4 regions of the Desulfosporosinus burensis genome follow, and region 2 is predicted to be linked to each of the others. Evidence: riboswitches for the same ligand, from Rfam matches in the RefSeq annotation. Region 2 holds a riboswitch; each other region holds the start of a gene.
The links. Region 2 has a riboswitch for cyclic di-AMP ahead of eam (glutamate 2,3-aminomutase). Riboswitches for the same ligand answer to the same signal wherever they lie in the genome.
Positions count from the first base shown of each region.

Region 1: another riboswitch for cyclic di-AMP. It lies ahead of ACYQ3Q_RS00295 (C40 family peptidase); the one in region 2 lies ahead of eam (glutamate 2,3-aminomutase).
Region 3: another riboswitch for cyclic di-AMP. It lies ahead of ACYQ3Q_RS04785 (C40 family peptidase); the one in region 2 lies ahead of eam (glutamate 2,3-aminomutase).
Region 4: another riboswitch for cyclic di-AMP. It lies ahead of ACYQ3Q_RS11970 (C40 family peptidase); the one in region 2 lies ahead of eam (glutamate 2,3-aminomutase).

Region 1 is NZ_BAAHYN010000001.1:48,219-52,688, reverse strand. Features, by position in the region: gene ACYQ3Q_RS00305 (peptidase) at 1-87, shown strand, start outside; gene ACYQ3Q_RS00300 (multicopper oxidase family protein) at 446-1,339, opposite strand; cyclic di-AMP (ydaO/yuaA leader) riboswitch at 1,531-1,671, shown strand; gene ACYQ3Q_RS00295 (C40 family peptidase) at 1,676-2,476, shown strand; gene ACYQ3Q_RS00290 (CopZ family metallochaperone) at 2,810-3,022, shown strand; gene ACYQ3Q_RS00285 (hypothetical protein) at 3,384-3,860, shown strand; gene ACYQ3Q_RS00280 (sensor histidine kinase) at 3,910-4,470, opposite strand, start outside.
Region 2 is NZ_BAAHYN010000016.1:3,053-7,522, reverse strand. Features, by position in the region: gene ACYQ3Q_RS23430 (NAD(P)H-hydrate dehydratase) at 1-803, opposite strand, end outside; gene acpS (holo-ACP synthase) at 891-1,247, opposite strand; gene ACYQ3Q_RS23420 (TrkA C-terminal domain-containing protein) at 1,263-1,862, opposite strand; cyclic di-AMP (ydaO/yuaA leader) riboswitch at 2,003-2,120, shown strand; gene eam (glutamate 2,3-aminomutase) at 2,258-3,505, shown strand; gene mnmL (tRNA modification radical SAM protein MnmL/YtqA) at 3,782-4,470, opposite strand, start outside.
Region 3 is NZ_BAAHYN010000002.1:373,963-378,432, forward strand. Features, by position in the region: gene ACYQ3Q_RS04770 (class I SAM-dependent methyltransferase) at 1-180, opposite strand, end outside; gene ACYQ3Q_RS04775 (XdhC family protein) at 348-1,382, shown strand; gene ACYQ3Q_RS04780 (prohibitin family protein) at 1,663-2,499, shown strand; cyclic di-AMP (ydaO/yuaA leader) riboswitch at 2,656-2,792, shown strand; gene ACYQ3Q_RS04785 (C40 family peptidase) at 2,795-4,198, shown strand; gene ACYQ3Q_RS04790 (hypothetical protein) at 4,249-4,470, opposite strand, start outside.
Region 4 is NZ_BAAHYN010000006.1:103,638-108,107, reverse strand. Features, by position in the region: tRNA gene ACYQ3Q_RS11980 (tRNA-Leu) at 293-383, shown strand; partial or broken gene ACYQ3Q_RS11975 (sensor histidine kinase) at 447-1,525, shown strand; gene ACYQ3Q_RS11970 (C40 family peptidase) at 1,710-2,510, opposite strand; cyclic di-AMP (ydaO/yuaA leader) riboswitch at 2,516-2,655, opposite strand; gene ACYQ3Q_RS11965 (hypothetical protein) at 2,846-3,064, opposite strand; gene ACYQ3Q_RS11960 (multicopper oxidase domain-containing protein) at 3,336-3,719, shown strand; gene ACYQ3Q_RS11955 (LysM peptidoglycan-binding domain-containing protein) at 4,009-4,161, opposite strand.

The DNA.
Region 1 (4,470 bases), on a different contig from region 2:
GCGGAACTTGATGTTAATGGATACACGGGTCAGGTTTGGTTTGAAAACTGGCAGGGACCGATTCTAAATACTATTGACGCAAAGTAATAAGGGAATTAGCCAGCGAAAGCAACAAAAGGGCAGTTACCCCTGGGAGAAACTGCCCTTTTATTATTAAGCTAACAGCTATTCTCTCAGATATACCGTTGTTTGTTATCTAGCAAGTTCTTCGTAAACTTCAGGTGGGGTTAGAGTCAATCCTTCGCCGCGAAGTGTTCCTTATAGGATAGACGGCTTCGGCGAAACCAATCCTCAGCGCGAATGTATTCGTTCAGGACTGTGTGCTTTCGGCGATACTCATCCTACGGCGCTAAAGTATTCGTCACTGGCTCTGCGCCTTCGGCGAAACCCTCCACCGGAGGCTTTCGTACCTGAAGCCTTGATGTTCAGCTTTAGCTGAACGAGTTCACTGTTTATAAAGAACCGTTGTCATCATCCCGCCTCCCGATTTAGACATGTTATTGGTCATATGGTGCGGTATATGGCAGTGAAAAGGCCACTGGCCGGGATTATTGGCCGAAAACTCAATATCCCAGGTATCCCCAGAAGCGACTAATATATTGCTTCGCAAAAGTTGTTGACCGGGAGAAATCCTGTTACCATCAGAAGCGGTTACATAGAATTGATGGCCGTGGAGATGGATTGGGTGGGCGGTTTCCATGGCATTACTCAAACGAATTCGAACATTCTCACCAGTACAGACTTCTAGTGGCGTGGTGTCTGGAAAACATCGCCCATTAATTGTAAAGAAATTATAGTCCATATTGTAAGGATCGAGATCATAGACACCGGGTGTATATCCGCGCATGGGCTGTTTGTCGACATGGAACTCTTGGAACATGAGGAAGTAATCACGATGAACGCAGCTTGGTTGGTCTGGTTCCAAAATAATCAGGCCGCCTTGTAGGCCCATCATTTCCTGACGCAGCGCATCCAAATGAGCGTGATACATGTGAGTACCGGGTGGATTATTAATCTGAAATTGATAGTCAAAATAGTTTCCGGGTCCAATCTCAGGGCTAGTTGTCATACCAGGGGCACCATCCATGACGTTTGGAACATCTAAACCGTGCCAGTGCACGCTAGTTGATTCGGGAAGCCTGTTGAAAACACGAATATTGACAAAGTCCCCGGGATAAACATGGATAGTCGGTCCGGGTGTACTACCATTATATCCCCAAGCATTAATGTAGAGTCCAGGAAGAATCTCCCGTTGTACGGGTTGGGCAATTAACTCAAAGTATTTTACTCCATTTCTCAAAATAAAGGGTAAGCTGGGGAGATCTGGCGAGACCACCATATCCGTTCACGTCCTTTAGCATTTTAGGAAAGTATATGTTCAAGTCTTAGAATAGGTTCGCGTGAAGTGATCGTCAATTAGAGATTCTCGTTCATGGGAAATTCATATTTGTGTAGTATCATTAAGTGGTATTCAGAAGGGGGTTGAGATCGTTTCATTCCATTCTTACATTACCTTTAATATGAAACATAATAATTAAAGTGCTGAATCTGAGCTTTTGGATGCTCAGAACGGGGGATTTCATGTGGGGTGAATCATGTGTAGAACATGTAGGGCTTACACCTTTAGCCCGAATCCGTCAACTAACCTCGTAAGCAAAGAAAGGTGGACAACTTAGTGTTAATTCCCAAGAAAAAGTGGTTTAGTGGGGTTGCCCTTGCGGGTGTTATTTTGACAAGCAGCTTAACGGGGATAAGCCCATCTCAAGCTGCAATGCTCAATTCTCAGGATGTCCCAAAGTTTGATACAGTACAAACTACCATACTCAAAAATCCTCCTTTGGCAGTTTCTACATCGAAAGTATATTCTCAAAGAATGCGCGAGGCATTTAATTGGACACCTAAGATCGAGGTCAAAACGAACGTGTCACAAATACCTGAAAGTAATAATGTTCCTGACGAAAAGCAAACGTCAACTCCTGTTGAAACGAAAACTCCAGCTTCGGTGGGCAAGACGACACAAAAACCTCAGACCGTTAAAAAGCCTAGCGCTTCTTCGCAGAAGGTGGCCTCTGGGACTAAACAGGTTCCAGTATCCCAAGTGTCTAGGGGAAGTTTAGATGTGGACAAGCTCATTAGCCGTGCCCTAAGTTTACAAGGGATTCCTTATGTTTGGGGCGGAACGAGTCTAAAAGGATTTGATTGTTCCGGATTTGTGCAATATGTGTTCAAAGCTTCCGGGATTACTCTACCTCGAGTTGCCGCCGATCAGTACAAACTTGGCACACCTGTCAGCCGTAATGAGTTAAGACCTGGAGATCTCGTTTTTTTCCAAACCTATGCCCCAGGTGCTACGGATGTGAGGATATATATTGGTGGAGGGCGTACAATCGGAGCTGCTAGTAAAGGAGTAGATATTCAGAGCTTGTCGGATAGCTATTGGGCAAAACGTTATCTAGGCGCTCGACGGATTCGATAAGAAAACTGTAAGAATAGCAATGCCTGACAGTTGGATGCGTTGCATATAAGAAGGGATCCTGAACATCAATCAGGGTTCTTTCTTCATGAGAAATTTTCAATTTTTTTAGAACATAATTTTATCAAATTAACAGAGAAATTGTGTTAATACAAGATCTAACCTTAAATAAGGATATTTTAGGCTGATTTTTGGAATCATAACACCAGTTTGTACGAAATATTTGGTTCATTGCTAAGGGAGATAACAAGCCAAAGATTTTACCTAATAAAGGAGAGATGTGAAATGAGTGGTTGCTGTGGACATTCAAATAAAGGTCATTCTGGAGGGAATGCGTTGAATCCACATGATGGTACTGTATTAAAAATTGAGGGAATGACTTGTGGTCACTGTAAGAGTTCAGTTGAGAAAGCGTTATCAAATGTACCTGGTGTTTCTCAAGCAGAAGTCGATTTAGCTCGTAAACAAGCAGTAGTCTTAGGAACGACTGAACGTTCATTACTTATTAAGGCCGTAGAAGATGCTGGTTATAAAGTCATAAACAGTTAATAAGACCAAACATCTGGAGTAACAATATGCTGAGATCCATATATATTCTAAGGCAGAATCAACTGAGGCGACAGATTTTTGTCCATGAGTTGGTGAATCTGATATTGCAAGTGTTCTAATTAAAGTGGCTGAGGAGCTATTCCTCAGCCATTTTAATCTTTTATGGAAGCTGGACGATGAATTCAGTCTCATACCCGACTTTTAAAAAAATTTCGAACCTACCCCTCGATAATTAAACAGGTGTACGAATACTTTAGCGACTACAGGAGGTGACAGCCAGACTGAGAATCACAAATTGGTTCAAGTATTAGAGTTACAAAGCAAACACCAGCAACGAATTATGAAAGGATTTGAATGAATTATGAAGAAGAGAGTTTTAATGGTTTCATTATCAATGGTTATGGTACTTGGATTGGCAGGGATCGTGAACGCTGCTACAATTGGCAAAAATACCACGGAAATGCAGCCAAAAGCTTCGACTGCACAGGCCTATATGAACAACAATGATGTCACAAGCACCGAAGTTGAGCAGGTAGAAACCACTCAGGCTGATCAAACAGTTCCATCCAAGACAGATGTCTACGATCAAATAAGGAGTTCCGCCGTGTCCATGAATGATCAAATGCAAAACATGCCAGTAAATACTCAGATGCAAAACATGCCGATAAATACTCAAATGCAAAATATGCCTATGAACACTCAAATGAATGACCAGATGAATAGTTCCCAACACACGCAAGGAATGACTGGAACGAACAAACCGAACAATTCTAACGTTTCTAAACAGCCAGCCCAAAAATCAAGCGGCAACAATATGATGGGATCCATGGGAAGATAAGTCCTAAGACGTGGATATATGGAAAAAGAAAAGTAGTGGCTGAGGAAATCTAATCCTCAGCCACTACTTTTATCTCTTTAGGAAGCTGGACGATGAATTCAGTCTCATGCCCGACTTCACTCTGTACGGTGATCGTGCCTTGATGGAGGTCTGTAATCTGACGGACCAGCGCCAGACCAATTCCGGTTCCCCCTGTCTCACGGGTTCGAGATTTGTCAGCTCGGTAAAAACGCTCGAATATTAAAGGGAGATCGTCTTCTGAGATGCCTAAACCTGTGTTTGTAATCTTAATTTCAGCAAAATCCGGTGTTTCTGTAAGCGCGACGGTAACCTGACCGCCTGCGTTAGAGTACCGATAAGCATTATGCACCAGATTGTAGAAGAGCCGGGTCAGAAGGCGCTCGTCCCCGGACGTAGTCACGGATTCTTCCGAGGCGTTCCAATTTAGAGTTAATTCCTTTTCCTGGATGAGGGGAGAAAGGCTGCGAATGACTTTTTCAAGAAGATGCTTTAAGTCCACAGGTTCGAGGATGAGCTGTAAAGCACCGATTTCTGCTACATTTAAGTCTTTTAGATCGCTGGACAAGTCTACTAATCGGTCAATCTCCTC
Region 2 (4,470 bases):
CCCTTAGACCCTGCCACAAGAATCCCTTTGCCATGGGTTCCTTTGTGACCTTTTAGTTGACGTACAGGAAGACTAGTGCGTATATCCTCATCCATCAAGACAAACGTCGATATTCCTTCATCTTCTAAGTATGCTTCGGGAATAGAAATCGGATCCACTATAACCCGTCCACAATAATCTGGGCCTTCACCGAGAAAAAGACCCCATTTCGGGAGTCCAAAAGTAACAGTGGCTTGGGCGCGGACCGCTGTACGGTAAACATTACCCGTATTGGCCTCTACCCCACTGGGGATATCGATGGAAATCACCCATCCTGGAGAACGGTTTACTTCGTCCACATATTCTTCTATTAAGCCTGGCAAAGCACCACGCAAGCCAATTCCATAAAGTGCATCCACGGCAACATCTGCTTGAGCGAGTGCTAAACGTGTTAAGCGGCGTTGCTCTTGTCCTTTAATCACGAACAATTTTCCGCTAGTACCTTGATATAGACGTAAATTTAAAGCAGCATCTCCTTTAAGTTCCTCAAGTCCAGCAAATAACAAAACGGTAACATCCATGCCCTGGAACACAAGATGGCGTGCAACAGCTAAGCCATCTCCGCCGTTATTACCCTTTCCAGCTAGAATCACTGCTTTTCGTCCACTTAATTCTCTCTGCTCTTGATGATTAAGAAGATTACGTCGAATCTCTTCAACGACTGCCCAGGCTGCATTTTCCATCAGGAGCAAACTGGGGATACCATAATGATGAATCGCTTTTTCTTCGATCTGACGCATTTGTTCTGCGCTGACCACACGCACATTCCCCACCCCGGTTCTCTCTCAATTTAAGACTTCACTTGTACTTCTTATGCTGTAGGGATCCATGAATTGCCCCTAGCTTTTCGTTCAGCTTAATATCGCAAAGGCCATCGCTTGGGTTCGATTATGGGTCAAGCTTACCCTTACTTGGGACCCGCCCCTAGCTCTGACTTGATTCATAGCTCTAGAACTGAGATAGACCAGAGGCTCTCCGCTTAAATCATTCAATATTTCTATATCGTGCCAAGATAAGCCGCTAAGCCCCGTCCCTAACGTCTTTAGAATAGCCTCTTTGCCAGCAAAACGAGCAGCATAACTCTGGATGCCTTTTCCCAGTAAGTTGTCACGCTCTTGGATTGTGAAAAGACGCTCAAACAATTTAGGTTGCCTCTTATAGGCCTGAACGACTCGTTCTATTTCAATAATATCAATACCTGGATACATGGTGCCTACTCCAAATCATAGAATTAACTTTAATTTTTGCTGACCCTCAGCTGAGCCAGCTACCAGTAAGACATCTTCTCCCCGAAGGACAAACCCTGTCTCCGGTGAAAACTGCTCAAGGCCGTCTCGAACCACCGCTACAATGGTGGTTCCTGTACGCTCCCGGATTTTCAATTCTTTCAAGGTCTTGCCAATGGCCGGTGAGCTTTTTCCGATTTCTACTTCTCCGATATCCATCCAACGAGACATTAAACGATCTGAATAACCTAAAAACTTGTTCAGATGACTTTCAATCTTTAAGTCATTTTCACGCCTTTGATCCATCAGCTTTTTCAAATCTTCTACAAAGACCTGAATTTCTCCTTTTTGATCAAAGGATTTAACAAATTTTTCAGCCATAGCTTTCGATGTTACCGTAATCCCTACGCCTTGACTGACCATCACCACACCGACATTTTGCAAAACGGCGATGGCCCGACGAATAGTTTCTGGTGATACATTATACCGCCCTGCTAAAGTAGAACGGCCATGTATCCTTACTCCCTCATGGTACTCTCCCATCATAATGGCGTGGGCTATGTCAATGGCGATTTCTTGATAACGTGCATGGTCCAATACGTTCAACCCCTTATCGTACTTCCTGGTTCGAATTTCCAATCAATTTCATTCTATTATAACATAGCCAACATCAGCTGACATCATGCTATTGACGGGTAACAACTTATATGCTATTATTAGGTTGTTAGTAAAAAATGTTATATTAACTGCTGAATTTCCCAAAGGGAAAACGGGGGAAGCATTCTTGGGGTGAATCGCCGTAGAGTATGCGCTCGCACCCGACAGCAAACCTCGTAGGCGTTGAAACACGTTTAGCGTGATATTCTGCGTTCTTACCGTTTGGGAGCCGTTATATAGAATCGGTTCTTTTTTATTTGAAAAAGAACCTCTGTTATCCCCCCAGGCCAAACTAAGGAACCAATTTGGAAATCTAATTTCAAGGAGGGATATAAATGTCCGTTCAACTACAAAACCGTCCCGATACCTTTCGGCAATATGCACTGAAGCGAGCAGAAGAACTTAAACAAATGATTACCCCATATTTAACCCAATCGGAGACTATTCCGACTGGATCCGTTTGTTCAGAAATGTTCGAAACTCGTCGAGCAAAGATTCTAAGCTATTTCGGCGCAACGCCTGAAGACTGGGAAAACTGGCATTGGCAAATGACGCACAGAATATCAGATTCCCATGTCCTGAATTCGTTACTACCCTTAACAGCTGAGCAACGTATAGAACTTGAACGTGTTGGGAAAACCTTTCGCTGGGCTGTATCTCCTTATTATCTGAGTTTAATGGATGATACTGATCCCTTTGATCCTATTCGGCTACAAGGATTACCCACCCAAGCAGAACTTTTTGATAATTTTGGTGAAGAAGATCCCATGGGAGAGGCAATTACATCGCCTGCTGCCAGCATAACACGGCGTTACCCAGATCGTTTAATCATCAACGTCACTAACATGTGTGCTATGTACTGCCGACATTGTCAACGCAGACGGAATATTGGGGAAACAGATACCCATTCTCCGCGCCATCAGCTTAAAGAGGCACTGGACTACATTCGGGCAAACCCCGAAATCCGAGATGTCTTAGTGACCGGAGGAGATGCCTTACTACTCAGTGATCTAACCTTAGATTGGCTTCTCGGAGAACTCCACGCTATCCCCCATGTAGAAATCAAGCGCCTTGGGACGCGGGCTCCAGTCACCCTACCCATGCGCATTACGGATGAATTATGCACAGTCCTGGCAAAATACCCTCCTATCTACATTAATACTCAGTTTAACCACCCCAAAGAAGTCACAAAAGACGCTAAAGATGCGGCCGACAAACTTATTGCAGCCGGTGTGGTCCTAGGGAATCAGGCGGTTTTACTCAAAGGTATCAATCATCAGCCAGAGGTAATGAAAAAACTTAATCATGAATTGCTGAAAATCAGGGTTCGCCCCTACTATATCTTCCATGCTAAAAATGTCAAAGGAACCCGCCATTTCGTTCCCAGAATCCAAGACGGAATTGCAGTTATGGAACAGTTGCGTGGGCATACGTCTGGACTTGCCGTGCCAACTTATATTATTAATGCCCCTAAAGGTGGAGGCAAAACACCCATTTCTCCTCAATACCTTGTGTCCCTTGATGAAAACAAAGCAGTTTTGCGTACTTGGGAAGGAAAGCACATCCAGTATGAGACACCTTAATGAATAGGAAACCCACTCTTGAAAGGAGCTATGCAACATGACAGAACGTCTTAATAATGACCAAATAACCCAACGGATTATGGATACAAATTCAGATCTGAAACGATATTTGAACTTAGCTCCTAGCTTCAATATAACCCCATCCACCCCTAAACCTACGAGCAGCTCTAAAGCATTTGGTTCCTACCAACCTTTGCCCTTACGGCCTCCTCTGAGGCCATAATCTCATGTACTCTCCTCTTTCTGGCGATCTTTCGAGATCGCTATTTTTTTTGTTTATACCTGCTTTTTTCCTTGCCATGAATCTCGCCGCTCTAACTCAGCATCGATAGCATTGAGAACCTCCCATTTTTTACGGCTCCAAAGAGGTCCAATCAGATCATCAGGTGGGCCGTCACCCGTAAGGCGATGAATAACTATCTCTGGTGGTAGAATCTCTAAAATATCGGCAACCAGTGAAACATACTCCTCTTTCGTCATGAGATCAAAAGGCTCGTCCTGGAAAATTGTTGCCAATGGAGTTCCCCTTAGAACATGCAGTAAGTGAATTTTAATCCCTTCTAAGGGTAGGTTGGCAACCGCTTGCGCGGTTGCCATCATCTCCGCTTTCGTTTCTCCCGGTAGACCCAGAATTATGTGGGCGCAAACCCGTATTCCTCTGGCATGCAACTGCTCAAGACCCTTGAGAAATTGGGCATAGTTATGCCCCCTACCTATCCATTCCATAGTTCGGTCATGTCTACTTTGCAAACCCAACTCAACCCATAAATAGGTCCTTTGATTTAGTTCTTCGAGATAATTTAGAACATCCTCCGGCAGGCAGTCTGGTCTTGTGGAGATGGATAGCCCGACGACCTTCTCCTCCGCAAGGGCCTCTTCATAAATCACGCGCAACCGTTCTACCGAAGCGTAAGTATTGGTATACGCTTGGAAATAAGCGATATACTTGGCAGTCGGCCATTTTT
Region 3 (4,470 bases), on a different contig from region 2:
ATATATAAAGGCCCCTGTACCACACCCTATATCCAAAACTCTGCCTCCAACTGGAATATTCAGCATCTCTTCATATTTGTCCAGAATAGCCCGATAATTCCTGACTTGACCTCCAAAAAAGACATTGTAGACAGGAGCAATTAGGTTAAATAATCGTGCATGTTTTTCTAATTCTCCCATGTTTTTTCCTACCTTTCCTTTTCGCTACTTCTTTGAACAACTATCTGGTCTCCACCCTGTTTAGGATTTATTCATAATAATGGGTCATTGACAATTATGGGAATCAATGGTTTTATTAAAGCGATACTCATCTTAGCCAAAGAACTTGTGATTGAGAGGTGCTATTCTTGGATGAAAAAATAATGCAAGCCATTATAAATGCTCAAAATACGCAAGTAAAGGCTGTCCTTGCGACGATTATCCACACTGAGGGCTCGACACCACGTGATCTGGGTACCCAAATGTTGGTCATGGAAACTGGCCAAACAATAGGAACTATTGGAGGAGGAACAGCAGAAAAACTGATCACTAAAAGGGCACTGGCAATGTCGACTGCTGACAGTGAATCAAACACTGAAATACATCGCCTAGCGATTAATCAGGAGACCATTACTGCTGGAATCGCCATTTGTGGGGCCAATATAGAGGTTCTATTGGAGCCAGTTCAGGGAAATCATTACTGGCAAATTGCTCAGGAACTCCAGATGAGTGGAAAAGATGTTGTGCTAGTAACTTCCTTAATTCCCCCGCACCCTAAGAGTATTTTGGATTCTTATGGCAATGTGCTATTGGGTCTGCCTCAACCAAGGTTAATGCTCTCCGTTAAAAAACTACAAGAAATATACTCCTGCAGGCATGCAGAAGTTGTTGGCTTAGGCAGTGAAGACTCTCGTTGGTTAGTGGAACCCGCTTTAAAAATAGAGCGGTTACTAATTTTAGGAGCGGGCCATGTGGCCAAGGAAGTTGCTTTTTATGCAAATTCGCTTGATTTCCAAGTGACTGTTATCGATGATCGTCCAGCCTATGCTCTACCTGAGTTTTTCGCGGAATCATACTCGGTTATTTGCAGTGATTTTGAGACAGGTATCAAAAATTATCTACCCAACCGTGATACCTCTGTTGTCATAGCGACTTGGAGCCATCAGACAGATGCCGATTGTTTAAAAAACATCCTCAGCTATTCAACCAAATATGTGGGAATGTTGGGCAGTACAAAAAAGATAACCGCGATTGGAAACTACCTGCAAAAAATAGGGTATACTTCGCAAGATCTTACCCGTTTAAGAGCGCCAATAGGTTTAGATATTAATGCTCAAACTCCGTCAGAAATTGCCATAAGCATAATAGCTGAAATCATTTCTGTTAAAAGATCCTTATACTAAAACTCAATATTTCGAATACGCTTGGGGTTAACCTTCTCGACTAGAGCTAGTTCCTCCTCGGTTGGGACGAATGTAGAGGGTATATCCTATATTACTACATTTAGTTGTATTATATCTACACCTCGTACTGACTCTAGACGGCATCAAACGTTCTTCTCTTTCAAATAAATTCGTCATACTTATTGCAAAAAAGAGTACTAATAAATATCGCGGGAATCTTACCTAAGGTCGGGAAAAGCAGAAATGATCTACTCAATATAAATGAGAGGAGGGTACCCAACTGGATTCTTCAAAGGTTGTCAATATGATTCCAAAACCTAAAATGAGTAAAAGCCTTATTACATCTGGCCTAGTGGTTCTAATCCTTATTATCTTGGGGCTAAATGCCTTTGTCATCGTGAATGCAGGTCAAAGAGGCATCGTTCTTCAATTAGGGGCAGTGCGCCCGATCGTTTTAACCGAAGGAATTCATTTTAAGATCCCCTTCATTCAAGACGTGATCCATGTTGATGTACGAGTCCAAAAATCTCAATCCGATCAAACGGCCGCTTCAAAGGACCTACAAATCGTTACCACGACTGTCGCAGTTAACTTTCACCTTGAGCCCAGCGCAGCGAATAAGCTTTATCAAAGTGTAGGTTTATCGTACGGAGATCGAATTGTAGATCCCGCCATCGGCGAAGCAGTAAAGGCTGTTACCGCCCAATACACTGCTGAGGAGCTGATTTCTAAACGTTCAGAAGTTAGTTCCAAGATCAAAGAGACACTCTCGTCAAAATTATCCACTTATTATATGATTCTTGATGAAATTAACATTACAGAATTCAAATTTAGTCCGGAGTTCAATAACGCGATTGAGCAAAAACAAATTGCTGAGCAGCAAGCGCTGAAAGCCAATCTTGATCTTCAGAGAATAGAAATCGAGGCAAAGCAAAAGATTGAACAAGCTAAAGCTGAAGCTGAATCTCTACGACTTCAAAAACAAGAAGTTACCCCGGAACTTGTGAAACTGAGAGAAATTGAAGCACAGATTAAAGCCATTGACAAATGGGATGGTAAACTTCCAAATGTTACTGGCGGCGCCGTTCCTTTTATCAATGTCAATGATGCTCAGTGAACTCGTTCACCCCACCTAAGCAAAGCATGAAACCCCACTTACTAGAAGTGTGGGTCTTTTTTTTGTGAAAAGTGAACTATTTTACCAAGTTTTACATAAATTTATTTAAAGGACATTTGCATATTTCGTCGAATATTTTATGATGTGCCCTAAAAAGGGAAAATAAAGCTGAATCTAGATTCATCTAGAGCGGGGGATATTACTATGGGGTTAAACGCGTATTTTACGCGTCGGGCTTACACCTTCTTGCCCGAATCCGTCAACTAACCTCGTAAGCTATGAAAGGTGAAAAACAATGCAACTGGATTTCAAACAATCTTTCCGCAACACTCTCCAAAAAATATCTTGGAAATCACCGAAAGTCATCGGTGGTCTAGCAATTACAATTATCCTAACTGGAGGGCTGACCAATTATCTTTCGACAACGACTTCTGCGGCTGTCGTAATGATTAACGGTCAAGAGATTGGCTTAGTACGTGATGTTAATACGGGTAATAATCTGGTTGAAACGATTCTAGAAGAACATGGCAAGCCCTTCGGGCTGATTGCCAAAACTCATGACCAAATTACCTATGAAAAGGTTAGGGTAAATCGAACAGTCTATCATGACTCTGCTTTGAGCGAACAGACATTGGAAGATAAATTGGGATTTTATCTTGATGGTTATAAGTTAGAAGCAGATGGTTCTGTTATTGCAATTTTACCCAGCAAAGAAGATTCCGATAAAGTTCTTAAAGACTATGAATCCTATTATGTTAAACCCAGTGAGGAAAATAAGGTCACTTCCGTTAATTTTGCCGAAGAGGTTCATGTCGAAGAGACAGAGGTCCAACCCAATCAAATGATCCAAGTTGATCAAGCTTTTAAGAAGTTGGTTGATGGTAAAATAAGGACAAAGGATTATACTGTCCTAGCCAACGATTCTTGGTGGCTTATTGCCCGCAAAAATAATATGTTGACAGATGAAGTACTAGCCGGTAATCCAGGAGCAACTAAAGATACAAAGTTGCAACCGGGCCAAATTATTAAGCTTGTGGATTCAACACCCTATCTTACTGTCGTGAGTCAGGGAACCTATTCGGGTCCAGAGACAATTCCCTATGATGTCGTAACAAAATCTGATAACAGTTTAGGATACGGGAAAACAAAAGTCATTACACAAGGTAGTAATGGCTCAAAATTAGTTACATATTCTTATGTGCAAAAGAATGGTATTGACGTTACTAAGCAGGTAGTCGATGAAAAGATCATTCAAGCTCCTGTCAATCAAGTAATTGCTAAAGGCCCTAATAGTCGGCCTGTCACTGTCGCTTACGCTGCTTCTCGTGGAAGCGGTGATTCTTCAAGCATCGTAGATCGCGCCCTTAGCTTGCAAGGGACGCCCTATGTTTTTGGCGGAACAACACGCAGTGGCTTTGACTGTTCAGGTTTTACCAAGTATGTCTTAGCTGGTGCTGGGATATCCCTCCCTCGTACATCCTTTGATCAATTCACCTCCGGAACTGCAGTGGGCAGAGATGGTCTTGTGCCCGGTGATTTAGTATTTTTTACAACCTATGCTAAGGGTGCATCTCATGTGGGCATTTATACCGGAGGAGGACGTTTTGTTCATGCCAGTAACCCCAATAGTGATGTAAAGGTATCAAGCCTTAGTGATAGCTTTTACGCCTCCCGTTACCTCGGGGCACGCAGATATTAGAGAGGGAATATGTACTGAGACCGGTTACCATGTGGTAACCGGTCTCAGTGTTAAGTGATGCGATCACTGCGAAGCATTGTTTTCATAGACTTCATAAAGCCTTCTATGGTTCCACTCGTGCGCAGAAGGTGCTCAAGGCACATGACGAAAAACATAGCTAACATGACTTCCCAGGTTCTGATTTCCAGTAAGGTAGCTTGAAGTGAAGTAGATGCTTTTTCCCACGTGGGCGAAGCAATTAAGAATAAGATAATCGAACCTGCTAGCATAGC
Region 4 (4,470 bases), on a different contig from region 2:
ATTACTATAACGGAGCACTTAAAGCACAGGCGATAAACTACTAAGTGATAATGTAATTGAATAAAGAGGTTAATCATGGTTAGATAGTGGTAGTGATTACATGCGTGATTTCTGTTTTTGCACTTCAATATGGAACTGCTTGGGATAACATTCCTCAGCTCATTTTTGTCCGTGTGTGTACACACATTTTACACACACACATAGGTAAAACAAGTGAATTAGTGTCATGCAGTTATACAAACTTAGCATAAATAAATTTTAACCTTCTATTTTCGTCGATTTACTCAGCCTAGCGATGATGCGGTGTCAGTCATGACACAATTCTAGATTCAGGTTCTAGTGTTCGCAAGGACGTGGAGGTTCAAGTCCTCTTGACCGCACCACTTGATATCAAAGGCCTTCGGGCCTTTTTTCTTTTGCCTTTGTTGACTTTTTCCGGTGGTATGAACATGGGTATGAGTATGGGTATGTCCACCTATTCCACGACTTGTTGAAAAACAAAAAGCTTTACTGTGTCAGGACCCCTCGGGACTTTAGCCACTGCAGAGGTCCGCTACCCAGCAACCGCACAGATTCTCAATCCCCAAGATGTCCACTTCCAATCCGCAGTCTTCCGCTCTCTGCTCTTCGCAGGAGGATTGGCGCTTCTATTTGGGATTATTCTCAGTTACTTTACAAGCCGCCAACTCGTCGCTCCGCTGAGACGATTAATGCAAGCAGCCAATCGTATTGGACATGGGCACCTCGACGAACGCGTTGACCTTCGCTCTAAAGACGAAGTAGGGCAACTGGCGAACGCTTTTAATGCGATGGCAGATAATTTGGACCGCCAAGAAACCCTCCGCAAACAGTTTACCGCCGATATCGCCCACGAACTGCGCACCCCCTTAACCTCGATCAAAAGCTATATTGAAGGCTTCCAAGACAACGTTCTTCCAGCTAATCAAGAAAATCTTTCCTCCATTCATGAGGAGATTGACCGATTAGTTGACTTGTCCAGCGATCTTAAAGACTTAAATGTTGCTGAAATCGGTGCTTTACAGTTAATCCTCGAACCTGTGGACTTAAAGCATCTTCTTGAAAAAATTATTCGCAGTCTCAACCCCCTCATCCATGAAAAAGAATTAACTCTAAATTGGAACACCGCTAAGGAACCTGTGACTATGTACGGGGACGAGCGCCTTCTGACCCGACTATTTTTACAATCTAGTGCATAATGCCTATCGGTACTCCAACTCAGGCGGTCAGATTACCGTTGCCCTTACACAAACGCCGGATTATGCAGAAATTAAGATTAGAAACACGTATGGGCATCCCTAAAGACGATCTCCCTTTAATATTTGAACGATTTTACCGGGCCGATAAATCTCGGACCCGCGAGACAGGGGGAACTGGAATTGGTCTGGCGCTGATCCGCCAGATTACGGACCTCCATCAAGGCACGATCGCCGTACAGAGTGAAGTCGGGCGTGAGACTGAATTCATTGTCAAACTTCCTAAAAAGATAGAAGTGGCTGAGGAATAGTTCCTCAGCCACTTCTATTAGAACATTTGCGATATCAGATTCACCAACTCATGGACAAGAATCTGTTGCCACAGTTAAATCTGCCTTAGAATATATATGGATCTCAGCTTATTGTCATTAACTATTTACGACTTTATAACCAACATCTTCTACGGCCTTAATAATTAATGGACTGAATTTTTTCTTATTGAATCCGTCGAGCGCCTAGATAACGTTTTGCCCAATAGCTATCCGACAAACTCTGAATATCTACTCCTTTACTAGCAGCTCCGATTGTACGCCCTCCACCAATATATATCCTCACATCCGTAGCACCAGGGGCATAGGTTTGGAAGAAAACGAGATCTCCGGGTCTTAACTCATTACGGCCGACAGGTGTGCCAAGTTTGTACTGATCTGCAGCAACTCGAGGTAGTGTAATCCCGGAAGCTTTGAACACATATTGCACAAATCCTGAACAATCAAATCCTTTCAGACTCGTTCCGCCCCAAACATAAGGAATTCCTTGTAAACTTAAGGCACGGCTAATGAGCTTGTCCACATCTAAACTTCCCCTAGACACTTGGGATACTGGAACCTGTTTAGTCCCAGAGGCCACCTTCTGAGAAGGAGCGCTGGGCTTTTTAACGGTCTCCGGTTTTTGGGTCGTCTTTCCCACCGAAGCCGGAGTTTTCTTTTCAGCAGGAGTTGACGTTTTCTTTTCGTCAGGAACATTATTACTTTCAGGTATTTGTGCCACGTTCGCTTTGACCTCGATAGCAGGTGTCCAATTAAATGCCTCACTCACTCTTTGAGAATATACTTTCGATGGGGAAGCTGACGAAGGAGGATTTTTGAGTAAGGTAGTTTGCACGGATCTAACCATTGGAACATCCTGAGAATCGAGAATTGCAGCCTGAGAAGGGGCTACCCAAGTCAAACTACTTGATAAAAGAACACCTGCAAGAGCGACCCCACTAAGCCATTTTTTCTTGGGAATTAACACTCAGTTTATCCACCTTTCTTTGCTTACGAGGTTAGTTGACGGATTCGGGCTAAAGGTGTAAGCCCTACATGTCCTGAACATGATTCACCCCACATGAAATCCCCCGTTCTGAGCTTATGAAACTCAGATTAAGCATCTTACCTTTATTAAGTTTGTTTCAAAGAGTGTAATTTTAGAGTGATCTACTTTGCATTTGGCATAACGTATGAAACCCTCCTTCCCCTGCCACTTACAAAGAACAATCTTAACCTCCTAGTAAACACCCTTAATGATACTACACAACTATGAATTTCCTATGAACGCGGAACCCAACTTGAAAAGGGCAGTTACGCTCTTTAACCCATTATTTTTTTCTTCACCGCCGGGATAACGATCGGCATTAAGACAATCATACTCAAGGTGAAAACCCAAATCATGCCCCGCATCCTAGCCACAGCAGTATAGGTATTTCCGTTCAACCAAGTGATGACCAGAAAAATAAGAGTTATAGCCAGCGAAAGTGCTGTATAGACCACTGAAGACTGCCTAGCGGCTTTTGCTTCTAACTCGCTCATAGTAATACCTCCTCCTTAGTGTGCTGTTTTCATCTGTTCTCTCCGGAACGATGGTTGGTAGCGTTTTAAAAGAAGCGTGTTCATCGTCACGGATACCGAACTCATGGCCATAAAAAGGAAGCTAGTTCTGGGCTAACCAGAAGTCCTGTGAAAGGATACAGAATACCGGCGGCCAAGGGAATCCCTGTGTTATTGTAAACGAATGCCCATCCCAAGTTCTGTTTAATCCATTCCCACGCCAAGCATGCCCACTAGCCCTGGGGGACATGATATGACGGCTATGCCCATGCCAGCCACTGAACCCGGTTCTGAGGATAGCATGGTTCGCTGGACCATTAACGGCAAGTCCTATCCCGATACTGACCCTATAGAAGTAAAGTTAGGTCAGGTTGTTAAAATTCGTTTGTGGAACAAGGATGTAACTACAGCAGAAAAAATGGATCATCCTATTCACATTCACGGAACCGGGTTCCAGATTGTTTCTTTGAACGGTAGAAAACCCGAGCGAGAGACTAGGAAGGATACTCTTAATGTGCCTGCCGGCGAGTATGTGGATATTGCCTTCACCATGACTAATCCAGGAACGTGGATGCTGCACTGCCATATACTTGACCATGAGGATGGCGGTATGATGACAAGTATAGTGGCAAAATAAGTTAAAGTCGCCCGATAAGTTTGCTACGCTTGTGTTTAATTCGTGCTGATGTTTACCCATATAGTGGCAGGCCATGCGTTACCACTATTACTACAGTTATGCTTTAACCATCCACTTTTTGTGCGTCTCCAAACGGTTATTCTCTAAAGGAAGCAGTTGGAGGAAAAAAGGTTGATTCTACTGTTAAAAATTGCAATGATCTGGGCCAGATGAAGTAACTTTAAGGGGATGCCTTTGTGAGACACCCCCCTTAAAGTTACGGATTTTTTAGATTCTTGATTAAAATTTGTTAATGAACTTTTAATCTCTGACCTACATATATCAGATCAGGATTCTTTATCGAAGGATTAATGTGAAGCAAATGATGAACGGTAGTGTGGTGGTGATGAGCAATTTTCCAAAGGGTATCCCCTTGCTTTACAGTATGAAACATCATCTTCATGGTCAGCACTCCTTTTACCAATTTGATCCATAATATTCTAGGCAAAATTAAGAAGTGCACGGCCATATATAACATTATATTTATTCTACATTAACAAAGGAAGTTTCCGAGATTTTAGATTGCTCCGTGGAGTTAGTAAAATGGCGATTACACAAAGCCCGGCTATCTCTGCGTAAAACGTTAAACAATAATACGAACTATAAAAACTTAGGTACCATAACCTTGAACAGGTTTGGACTAGAATAAGACAATGACAGTACACTCTTTATACATTTATTTCTTATGTCTAATCCCATAACGATGCCAAAA